Regions from separate parts of the Nonomuraea sp. NPDC049480 genome, predicted to be linked through region 1. Evidence: riboswitches for the same ligand, from Rfam matches in the RefSeq annotation. Region 1 holds a riboswitch; the other holds the start of a gene.
What was found. A riboswitch is a leader RNA that binds a small molecule or an ion and turns the genes downstream of it on or off. The one in region 1 is predicted to bind S-adenosylmethionine.

Region 1 (5,670 bases):
CGGAACGTGATCTCGAGCTCCTCGCCTTCGAACGCCAATGGTGGCGCTACGCGGGCGCGAAGGAGCAGGCCATCAAGGAGACCTTCGGGCTCTCCGCCACGCGCTACTACCAGTTGCTCGGCGAGTTGATCGACAGGCCGGAGGCGCTCGAGCAGGACCCCATGCTGGTCAAGCGGCTCCGCAGGTTGCGCTCCACCCGCCAGCGCGACCGCGCGGCCAGAAGGCTTGGCATGCGCCCCTGAGCCGCTGGGTACGGCTGCCGCGTGAGGAACATCCCTGGAATGGAAGCGATCTTGAAGGATCCGGCGGGCGCCGTGATCGGACTCGACTTCGACGGGACACTGTCGCCCATCGTGCCCGATCCCGCCGCCGCCGTGATCCACCCGAAGGCGTCCGCGGTCCTCGCCGAACTGGGCGCCCACGTCCTGGCGGTGGCCATCGTGACCGGCCGGCCGCCCGCCACCGCGCTGGAGCTCGGGCCGGGGCTCGCCGACGTGCCCGGGCTGGTCGTGCTGGGGCACTACGGCTTCGAGCGCTGGGAGAACGGCCGGATCTCCGCCCCGCCGCCCCATCCCGGCGTGCCCCAGGCCGAGGCGGAGCTGCAACTGCTGCTCGGCTCGCTCGGGTTGCAGGGCGTCACGATCGAGGACAAGGGCCGCGCGGTCGCGGTCCACACCAGGCGCGCCGCCGACCCCGAGGGTGCGCTGGACGCGCTGCGCGAGCCCTTGGCGCGGCTGGCGGACAAGCACGGGCTGGCGGTCGAGCCGGGCCGTTTCGTGCTGGAGCTGCGGCCGCCCGGCATGGACAAAGGGCACGCGCTCAGCCTGTTCCTGGCCGAGCGGGCCGCCAGGTCGGTCATGTTCGTCGGCGACGATCTGGGCGATCTGGCCGCGTTCGACGCCGTACGCGCCTCCGGGTTGCCCGGCGTGACCGTGTGCAGCGGGTCCGCCGAGGTGACCGCCTTGGCCGAGCGCGCCGACATCGTGGTGGACGGCCCGGACGGGGTGGTGGCGCTGCTGGAGGAGCTCGCGTCGGCGTTCAGCCGTTCATGAGTGGTTTGCAAGTCGCGATCCCTAGTGTCGGGCGCATGTACAAGCGTTACCTTGCCGTCGCATCCGTGGCCGCTGCCACCGTGCTGTCCGTGTCCCTCCCCGCCTCCGCCGCCGCTCCGGCCCAGCCGCTCAAGCTCAGAGGCGGCCTGACGCTCTACCTGCCGATCGAGTGGAAGGTCTACCGGGTCGGCACCGACTGGATCCGCGTGGTGACCGGTAAGTGCGGCAAGCCCACCCAGGGGTTTGGCGCTCCCGATGAGTGCGACAGCTTCTGGGTGCTCGGCCCGAAGGCCATCAAGCACGGCAATGAGCTCTTCAGCCCCTACACCGGGGCGGAGCCCTTCTATCCGGCGACCGACGTGCAGCTCTGCCCGCACAACCGTAAGTGGGGCCAGGCCATGGGCCCGGCCAAGGTCAAGGGCCTGCGCCAGGTCGGCCCCGGCCACAAGGCCGCCTATCGCGAGTGGAACTTCCGCTGCGTCAGCTACACGAACGGCAAGGTGAAGTCCCGCTACGTCCAGCGCGAGTGGTATCTCCCGAAGACGAAGGTCCTGGTCGTGGACCAGTGGAACACACCGGGGCTGTCCGTCGCGCTCAAGTACGCCGACTGGAAGTGAGCGCTCACGCCAAAGCGTCGAGCTGGGCCGCGAGCCACTTCTGCGGCGGCAGGGCGGTGGCCGCGGCGCAGAGCTTGTCGCGGCGCGCCCTGCGCTCGTCCTCGGGCATGATCAGCGCCTGGTGCAGGGCCGCGGCCGTGCCGTTGATGTCGTAGGGGTTGACCACGATCGCGTGCGGGCCCAGCTCTGCCGCCGCGCCCGCCTCGCGCGAGAGCACCAGCGCGCAGCGCGGCGACAGCACCGGGCCCTCCTTGGCCACCAGGTTCATCCCGTCGCGGATGGGGTTGACCAGCAGCACGTCGGCCATCCGGTACGCGGCCAGCGAGCGCGGGTAGTCGTCGTTGACGTTGAGAATGAGCGGGTCCCAGTCCTCGGTGGCGAACTGGTCCTCGATCGCCTGCGCGCAGCGCTGCACCGAGGCGGTGTATTCGCGGTATTCGGGCAGGTCGTGCCGGCTCGGATAGGCGAAGGCCAGATGCACCACCCGCCCGTGCCACTCGGGATGCGCCTCCAGGAACTCGCCGTACGCCACCAGACCGCGCACGATGTTCTTCGACAGCTCGGTGCGGTCGATGCGGACGATGAGCTTGCGGTCGCCGACCTGCTCCTTGATCGCGGCCATGTGCGACTCGACGTCGGGCTCGCAGGCTCGCTCCCACAGCGCCGCGCCGTCCACGCCGAGGCTGTGCACGCCGATCCGGGTCGTCCGGCCCGCGTGGGTGATGCTGCGGGCCACGCGGTCGACCTCGGCGCCGAGCAGCGCCTCGCAGCAGTCCATGAACGCCCCCGCCCACCTTCCCGTCAGGAACCCGGCGTGATCGGCCCCCAGGATGCCCTCCAGGACCTCGCGGGCCACCTCGTCGGGCAGCAGGGAGAAGTATTCGGGTGGCGCCCACGGGGTGTGGCTGAAGTGCGCGATGCGCAGGTCCGGCCGCTCGGCCCGGAGCATCGCCGGTGTGAGCGTCAGGTGGTAGTCCTGCACCATCACGCGCGCGCCGTGCCCGGCCTCCTCGGCCAGCGCCAGCGCGAACGCCCCGTTGTAGTCACGATAGGACTCCCACTCACGCTCGAACCTGGTGCCGAACTTGGGCGAGTTGGGGATGTCATAGAGCAGGTGGTTGACGAACCACAGCGTGGAGTTGGCCACGGCGTTGTAGGCGCGGTGGAACGTGGCGGCGGGGATGTCGAGCATCCGCAACGGCCCGGTGTCGTAGCCGGCGTGGTCGATCCGGCCGCCCGGGGACAGGCGCACGGCGCTGCGGTCGTCGTCGGACAGCGCCGCGCAAACCCACAGGACGCCGTCCTTCTTGGCCACGCCGGACAGCCCGGACACCAGGCCGCCTCCGCCACGTTTCATGGTCAGCTCGCCGTCGTCGGAGACGGTGAAGGAGACAGGCCCTCTGTTCGAGGCCACCAGGACGCTGTTCATCGAGTCTCCCTTCGATCATAGGATCCCAGCTATGGCGCTAGATGAGCTAACCGAGGAACTCGCCCGATCCGCCGCAGCCGGAGATCATCGCGCGCTCGGCGAGCTATTGGCCAGGATCGAGCCCGATGTGATGCGTCACTGCGCCCGGATCCTGCCCTACCACCAGGACGCCGAGGAGGCGTCCCAGGACACTCTGCTGGCCGTGGCCCGCAACATCGGGCGTTTCGAGGGGCGGGCCAGGTTCAGCACCTGGCTGCACATCGTCACGGCAAACTGCGCGCGGACCACGTACCGGTCGCTGAAGCGCAGGGCGGCCGAGCAGACCTCCGACGAGCTGCCCATGCAGAAGCCGGACGTGCGGCGGGTCAGCGTGATCGCGGGCTCCCGCCTCGACCTGCTCGACGCGATGGAGGCGCTGGAGGCCGACAAGCCCGACCTGGCGCAGGCGCTGGTGCTGCGCGACATCGTCCAGCTCGACTACAACGAGGTGGCCGAGCAGCTCGGCATCCCCCTGGGGACCGCCAAATCCCGCATTCACCAGGCGCGCAAATACGTGCAGGGTGTGCTCGGAGAGGATTATCGCTGAGACCATCCGTCTCATACTTTGAGACGGGTGGTAATCGAGCCTCCTTGAGCGGGTAGAGTCCATTTCAACAACTGCATATTGCTCATCCAGAGGGGTGGAGGGACCGGCCCTGCGAAGCCCCGGCAACCCTCCCGGCTTGTGACTCGCGACCTGGCGAGGCCGACCGGGACAAGGTGCCAATTCCGGTTCGCGGTCAAGGTGGCCGCGGGCGAAGATGAGGGAAGGCCTCGCTTCATGTCGCTCGACTTTGGTCCTGCTACCTCTCTCTCCTGCCGCGAGTGCGGCACGCGCTACCCCCTCGGCCCGAGCTTCGCCTGCCTGGAGTGTTTCGGGCCGCTCGAGGCGGCCTATGACTTCGGCACCGTCACCCGCGCGGACATCGAGTCCGGTCCCGCCAACATCTGGCGCTACCGCTCGCTGCTGCCCGTGCCGGTCGACGTGGCGAGCAAGCCCAACATGAACCCGGGCTGGACCAAGCTGGTCAAGGCGGGCAACCTCGGGCGGGCGCTCGGCATCAAGTCCCTGTACGTGAAGGACGACTCGGGCAATCCCACCCACTCCTTCAAGGACCGGGTGGTCGCCATCGCCGTCGAGGCGGCGCGCAACTTCGGTTTCCACACACTTTCCTGCTCCTCCACGGGCAACCTCGCGGGCGCGGTGACGGCGGCCGCGGCGCGGGCCGGGCTCGACGCCTGCGTGTTCATCCCCTCCAACCTCGAAGCAGCCAAGATCGCCATGGCCCGGGTGTTCGGCGGCAAGCTGATCGGGATCGACGGGACCTACGACGAGGTCAACAGGTTCTGCTCGGAGCTGATCGGCGACCCGCTGGGCGACAAGTGGGGGTTCGTCAACGTCAACCTGCGGCCGTACTACGCCGAGGGCTCCAAGACGCTCGCGTACGAGATCGCCGAGCAGCTCGGCTGGCGGCTGCCGCAGCAGATCATCATCCCGATCGCCTCCGGCTCGCAGCTCACGAAGATCGACAAGGGCTTCAAGGAGCTGGTGGCGCTGGGGCTGGTCGAGGACACGCCGTACAAGATCTTCGGGGCGCAGGCGGCCGGCTGCTCGCCGGTGTCGGCGGCGTACAAGGCTGGGCACGACGTGGTCCAGCCGGTCAAGCCGGACACCATCGCCAAGTCGCTGGCCATCGGCAACCCCGCTGACGGGCCGTACGTGCTGGACATCGCCCGGCGCACCGGAGGGGCCGTCGAGGACGTCACCGACCCCGAGATCGTGGCCGCGATCAAGCTCCTGGCCTCGACGGAGGGTATCTTCGCCGAGACCGCGGGCGGGGTTACCGTGGGCGTGCTCAAGAAGCTCGTCGAAACGGGGTCGCTCGACCCCGAGGCCGAGACCGTGGTGCTCAACACCGGCGACGGGCTCAAGACGCTCGACGCCATCACCGGCGACGATGCCAAGCCCACGGCCGTGATCCGGCCCTCTCTCGACGCGTTCCGCGCGGCTGTCTGACAATCAGGAAAGGCGAGATAACCATGAGCGTTTCGGTGCGGATTCCCACCATCCTCCGCACGTACACCGGGGGGAACGCGGAAGTGAGTGGCGAGGGCGCGACTCTTCGTGACGTGCTCGCCAAGCTCGACTCCGACTACCCGGGGATCGGCGCGAGAATTCTCGATGAATCGGGCAAGATTCGACGTTTCGTCAACGTTTACGTTGGGGAAGAGGACGTCCGATTTGCTCAGGGCCTCGACACTCCCGCCCCGGAAGGCACTCAGATCTCCATCATCCCGGCAGTCGCCGGCGGCTGAGTGCGATAGATCACATCCTTGAAGGCGCCCCCAGTGGGCGCCTTCTCCTTTTCCTCCTAATTCAACATTGAACGACCTTCTCTGCGAAGAAATGCGTCGTTTGCGGATTGACTCTGTTGCCAAACCCCGTGCCACAGGTATGGTCGAGGGCGATCGTCTGGCTTGATTTTTCCTTAAGTCATGCGATTACGGGTCTCGCGGTGGAATGGGCGAGATC
Region 2 (5,670 bases), on a different contig from region 1:
CGCTCTAGATCTTCGTCCGGCCGGTACATCCGCTCGGGAATCCGGGCAAGCGTGGACGGACGCACCTGCGGCCCCAGCCCGTACAGCTTCTGGAAACTCATGATCAGCGGCCGCCACGCGTCGGGGTCGATCCGATCGTCAGTCCCCGCCATCCGGATCTCCTCGTGCACCCAGACCCGCTGCACCCGCACCTCGAACGCCAGCACCCCACCGTCATCGCCCACCGGATGCACCGCCTCCACCACGGCCTCCATGCTGACCGGGCACTCGGCCACCCGTGGCGGCGCCACCGTCTCGGAGGGCGTGGCGGTCAGCCCGGCCCGCCGGAACTTGTCCGGCACGTACCGATATCCCCGCTCCTGCTTCCGCTCCGGGACGGGATCCGACCCGGTGGTGAGCGCAAGCCGGTCGACGGCGTCGGCGAGGGCGTCGGACGGCAGATTCAGGACGCACTCCCGGGTCCTGACCAGGTTCTGCGCCGTCTTGGCCCGCGCGCCGAGCCCCAGCAGCGCACGCCAGCCGAGCCAGAAGGCCGACGACATGGGGGCGAGGTTGGGGGTTCCGTCCTCGTTCATGGACGAGATCAGTACCACCGGCGTGCCGAAGTAGAGGATGTTCGGTTCGATGCTGGTGTGCGTGTCCACGACGATGCTCATGCGCACCACTGTCGCCGCTCGTCACAGCACTGCGCTGGCGGCCATCGGACCCCCTATTTCAGTCTCTTCTCGGCGAAGAGGTAGCCGCCCATGACGCCGCCTGACTGGAACACCCAGAACCGCACCTCGGCCACTTCGGGCTTCATCTGGCTCCAGGCCTGCGCGGGCAGGAACGCGGAACCCAGGATGCGGGCACTCCGGAGGACTCCGATCGCCCTCCGGCGCTCGGCGATCGACTGACTTCACTCATTTTCTTTCCTCCATCAGCCAAGACTTTGGGGCTGATTTATGGAGAGCCGTATGCAGGGCGTATGGGCTTGACCCGCACCACTTGGAAAACCAGTGTGCATAACCCAGGCACCTACGATGAACCCGACTACCACCATCAAGACGCCGGAGCAAATCAGAACCCCCTCACTCCGCGTGCCCCCACCGCCGCCGAAGGGCCAGGAGACCAGACACCATGACGCGTGAGTCCGCAACCAGGAACAGCCGGCTCGACCAGTCCGAAAGGACCAACAACTCGAATTTCGTCCGGCTTTCGGTAAATTTGAGCCACGAAACCGCCGATACGTTCAAGACCCTGGCCGAGCGCAAAGGTCTGTCTTTCACGGAGGCGATCCGCCAGGCCATCACCATCTGGAAATTCGTCGAAGACCAGCTGTCGCAGGGCCACGAGCTCGCCGTGGTCGAAGCCGATGGAACCCCCAGAAAAGTGCTCATCCTCTGAACACGGACAGCGCGGGCTCGACGTCGAGCCCGCGCTCCTGAGGACGACCCCTATGGACGGGTGAGGCGAGCGATCAGGGCCGCCTTGACCTCCGGCCACTCCTCAGCGATCACGGAGAACATGGCCGAGTCCCGCACTTTCCCCTCCTCGCCCGGCGCCCACGAGGGCGACCAGTTACGCAGCACTCCCTCGAACCGGGCGCCGAGCCGTTCCATGGCCCGCCGCGACCGCAGGTTGCGGGCATCCGTCTTGAGATCGACCCGCACCACCCCGAGCGCCTCGAACGCATACGTGAACAGCAGGAACTTCGCCTCGGCGTTGATCCCGGTCCCCTGCGCCGACGCCGCGAGCCACGTCCAGCCCACCTCGACCGCCTGCAGCTCGGGCCGCCCCGGCCACGTCCGCAGATCCCAGTACGCCGTACACCCCACGGCCCTGCCGTCCGCCACCCGCACCTGCGCGAACGGCGTCAGCCCCGCACGCTCCCGCTGCGCCTTGACGTATGCATCCATCTCCTCGGCCCTCGGCACCAGGGTGAAGCCGTAGGCGGACCGATCTTCCTCCGCCGCCCGCGCCAGATCCCCCGCATGCCGTGGGTGCAGCGGCTCCAGCCGTACGAGCGATCCGCACAACACCGGAACGTCGAGCCGCACACTCATCGGAACCCTCCTCATCGTTCCTGGCATTGGCACCTTGCCTCGGCAGGTTGCCGGACCGTCGTAGGGCCAGGTCCCTCGGATCCTCTGGATGAAATCTCGGTGTGGCGATGATGCACGACCACGCGAAGAGACGTCAACGGCGAGGCTTCTCCACTTTGACCTTCCAGCTGGTCACGCTGGAGATCTGGCCGACGGTGTTCGGCGCCACGCTGGTGGTGCTCGGCCGGCTGTGGCGTATCGACCGCTTCGGGCTGCTGTACGAGGAGCAGAAGCGCCTCGGCGCCGTCCACTGAACGGAAAGCCGTCAGGTCTTCTTGATCAAGTTTGCGACGGCGTCGGGAGTCACTCCCTGGGAGACGTCCTCCAGCCTCCTGAACCATCGGTAGTCGACCTTCCCGGAAGAAGTCTTCTTCAGTGTGATCCACCCGGTGGGCACGCACCTGTGCTGGGGATCGTCGGTGATCTGCTCCCTGACCACGGTGACGCCAGTGGAGTGGGCCGGTTCGAGTGTGACGGTCCCGGAACACTTCAGGTCGGGGTACGCCACCTTGCCGGCCCGCTCGCCGAGCGTCGCGCCCTTGGTGAGCGTGAGCGTGACGTGGTAGTCCTTGGCGCCGTTCTGGTGGACGGTGCCCTTCCAGGTCCCGGCGAGCGACTTCCCGATGGGCGCCGCCACAAGCTGCGGGGCGGCCGCCGCTTCCGGCACCGCCGAGCCGTCGGCCGGCAGCCACAGGTTCAGCAGGAGCAGACTGAGCAGGACCAGCATCGCGGCGGAGGCCGTCACCGTGGCACCGGCCAGCGCCCGGCGGAAGATCAGATAGCTCAGCGGGAGGCTGCCGAGGGGACGTGGCTTGGTCTCCCACGGACGTCGCGCGTCGCCCGCCGTCAACTCGCCGGTGTTCCTCCCCTCGGCGAGGCGCCCGTTCAGCCGCAGCCCGCTCAGCCAGCCCAGCAGCTCGGCGATCTGCGTGCCCTGGGGCGGCAGGCCGGAGGCCAGGTAGCGGACCTCCGCGCCCTGGTGGTTCAGCTCACGTACGAGGTTGCCCAGACCCATGAGCGTGAGCCAGCCGGGCAGATCCTCGACACCGTGCCCGGAGGTGGTTGCCCGCAGCAGGTCCGCCTTGGTGAGGACGACCGCGACCCGCCGCTGTTTTCCGCCGTCGGCGCGGGTGGCCAGCTCGTTGCGGAGCCGGGTGAAGGTGTCGGCGGGGTCCTCGCGTGACAGCACGACCCCTTTCGCGTCCAGCGCCTGCCGTTCGGACTCCAGCAGGTGGTCCTGCACGTCCGGCAGCGCGAACGGGTCGATGACCAGGATCAGCGCCTCGCCGTGCGCCAGGTAGCGCATCTCCTCGACCTTGCTTGCCCCGGTGTAGTGCTCGCCGGACGGGTCGAACAGATAGAGGATCCGGTTTCCGCCGGGCTTGCCCGGCAGCTCCACGTCCAGCATCACCGCTTTGGGCAGGTTGGGCAGCGTCTTGCTGATCCTCCCCGACGACAACTCCCTGCGGAGCTGCCGGAAGGCCTGCTCGTCGCTCTTGTCGGCGAACAGGGCGCGGCCTCCCGCCGCGGTCACCGCCCCGTGGATCGCGTCCACTCCGATGGCCATGAACGTGGTCTTGCCCGCGTCGGGCCCGCCGACGAACGGCAGCGGCTCGATGCGCACCCGCCCGACGCGGGTCGGCAGCAGGCGATCGCAGTGGGGGCAGTACGCCTGGAGGCGGTAGCGGCCGAGCGGGACGATCGTCGGCAGCCGCGTGCCGCACTCGCAGACGTGCCGGACGGCCCCGTTCAGGTCGGGCCGCAGTCTGGCGTGCTTGCGCCCGCACGTCGAGCACGCGTACACCGGCAGCGTGAACCGCGCGTAGCAGCCGGGGTAGGGGCAGGTCTGCAGGATCCGCTTGACCAGCATGAACACCTGCTCCACGGCCCGCAGCACGCCCACGCAGGCCAGCCAGGCGAGCATGCCGAGCGCGACCGTCACCGCGTAGACCCCCATGATCAGCACGCCGATCACGGCGACGGGGACGATGGCCGACACGATCCCGCCGCAGACGCCGAGCCAGACGGGGAACAGGAACCACGCCTGCTCGCCGCTCACCAGGGCGCTGCTGACGCTGCGCAGCGCCCTGTCCGCCTTGTTGCCGATCGCCGGGGCCGTGGTGCGCAGGATCGCCCGCCAGTCCTTCCACACCTGCGACGACAGGTAGTGGGGGAAGGCCGGATCACGCCCCGTGCCGGTGCCCGGCGGGGGGACCGGTGACAGGCCCGCGGCGGAGTCGGGCACCAGGATCGCCCGCGCCTGCATCAGGTAGATGCCCACGGCGACGAGCGTGCTGCCCAGCAGGACCAGGGGGTAGAGCACAATGGCGACGAACGCGCCGAGCATCACCGCGACCACCCACGCGATGACGGCGAAGGCCAGGAACCACATCAGGTGTCCTCTCGCCGCAGGAGCCTCCGGCGTCGCGGCTTCATGAGGTCCCGCAGACCCTCGGACAGCTCCGGGTCCTTTTTGAACCGGCTGTCCACGGGTCCGAACGGCGATCTGCTGCCGGCCACCGAATGCGCCCATTCCTCCAGGGCTGCGTCGACCACGCCGGCTCCCCGGAGCCGGATCGCGATCTCCAGCAACGCCGCCTGCTCGTCGCGGCTCGCGCGCGCGACGAGCCAGCAGTCGATCAGCCACTCCCTGGCCGCTCTCGTGAGCTGCCGCAGCAGCGCCATCCGGAACGGCGGGTCCTGCTCGGTCAGCTTCTCGGCCGCCCAGGCGCGAGCCAGGGTGAGGAGCCGGGGGTCGGCGTGACCGGTCAGCGCGGTGAGGCGTTCGACCTCGCCCGCGGCATGGCCGGGAGTGCGTACGCGGGACAGGCCGGTCGCCAGCAGCACGGCCTCGGCGTCGTCGGCCGGGAACCCGGGCACCCCGGTTGCCCTGATCCGTTCGGCGATCTCCACGGTCTCGCCGCTCTTCATCCCGGCCCGTACGAACAGGCGCGCGGGCAGGCTGTTCAGCGTGTGATAGTCCTGCAGCCGCTCGCCGACGGCCTCGATGAGCCTGCGCAGCTCGGCGGCTTTCGGCTCGTCCTCCCAGACCGTCTTCAGCGCCGCGTCCCGCTCCGCCAGCCTCAGGTCCAGCGCCAGCATCCGTACGGTGGCCTCCACGCGGTCGAGCCCGCCCGCGACCTGCCACGCGATCACGGCGAGGGCGGTGGCGGGCGCGGCCCGCAGCTCCCGCCCGGCCAGCCACCGGCACAGGTCCGCGGTGAGCAGGCGGGCGCGCACGCCGGGTGGAGCCTGCTCCAGCCCGGCGATCAGCCCGGCCAGCAGCGGTTCCCGCCAGCCGACCGGGGCGCGTTCCAGCTGCTCCGGCACGCCGGTGAGCCGCGGGCCGACGAGCGTGGCCATCGTGTGCTCAACCTGCGCCACGGGCAGTTCCAGCTCGGCCGCGTCGGCCACCCGCAGGACGCCGATCAGGCGGTCGAGCCGGTCCACGGCGCCCAGCTCGGCCTGGGCCGAGGCCGTCGCGTTCTGGTGGTACGCCTCGGGCAGCCGCACGCGCGGTGGCCCCAGCCCGGAGTCGCGCAGCGCCAGCTGGACGCACCGCGCGGCGCACGGGCCGGCCGCCTCG

Region 2: another riboswitch for S-adenosylmethionine. It lies ahead of ACIBX3_RS47230 (GNAT family N-acetyltransferase); the one in region 1 lies ahead of thrC (threonine synthase).

The regions. Positions count from the first base shown of each region.
Region 1 covers NZ_JBITMD010000021.1:132,162-137,831, reverse strand. The annotation lists gene ACIBX3_RS43600 (DUF3263 domain-containing protein) at 1-242, shown strand, start outside; gene otsB (trehalose-phosphatase) at 282-1,052, shown strand; gene ACIBX3_RS43590 (hypothetical protein) at 1,088-1,669, shown strand; gene ACIBX3_RS43585 (trehalose-6-phosphate synthase) at 1,674-3,098, opposite strand; gene ACIBX3_RS43580 (RNA polymerase sigma factor) at 3,130-3,684, shown strand; SAM riboswitch class I at 3,764-3,905, shown strand; gene thrC (threonine synthase) at 3,919-5,154, shown strand; gene ACIBX3_RS43570 (MoaD/ThiS family protein) at 5,178-5,453, shown strand.
Region 2 covers NZ_JBITMD010000025.1:116,184-121,853, forward strand. The annotation lists gene ACIBX3_RS47215 (NUDIX hydrolase) at 1-8, shown strand, start outside; gene ACIBX3_RS47220 (flavin reductase family protein) at 1-656, opposite strand, end outside; gene ACIBX3_RS47225 (ribbon-helix-helix protein, CopG family) at 1,120-1,386, shown strand; gene ACIBX3_RS47230 (GNAT family N-acetyltransferase) at 1,437-2,045, opposite strand; SAM riboswitch class I at 2,054-2,140, opposite strand; gene ACIBX3_RS47235 (DUF6653 family protein) at 2,201-2,338, shown strand; gene ACIBX3_RS47240 (hypothetical protein) at 2,350-4,476, opposite strand; gene ACIBX3_RS47245 (hypothetical protein) at 4,476-5,670, opposite strand, start outside.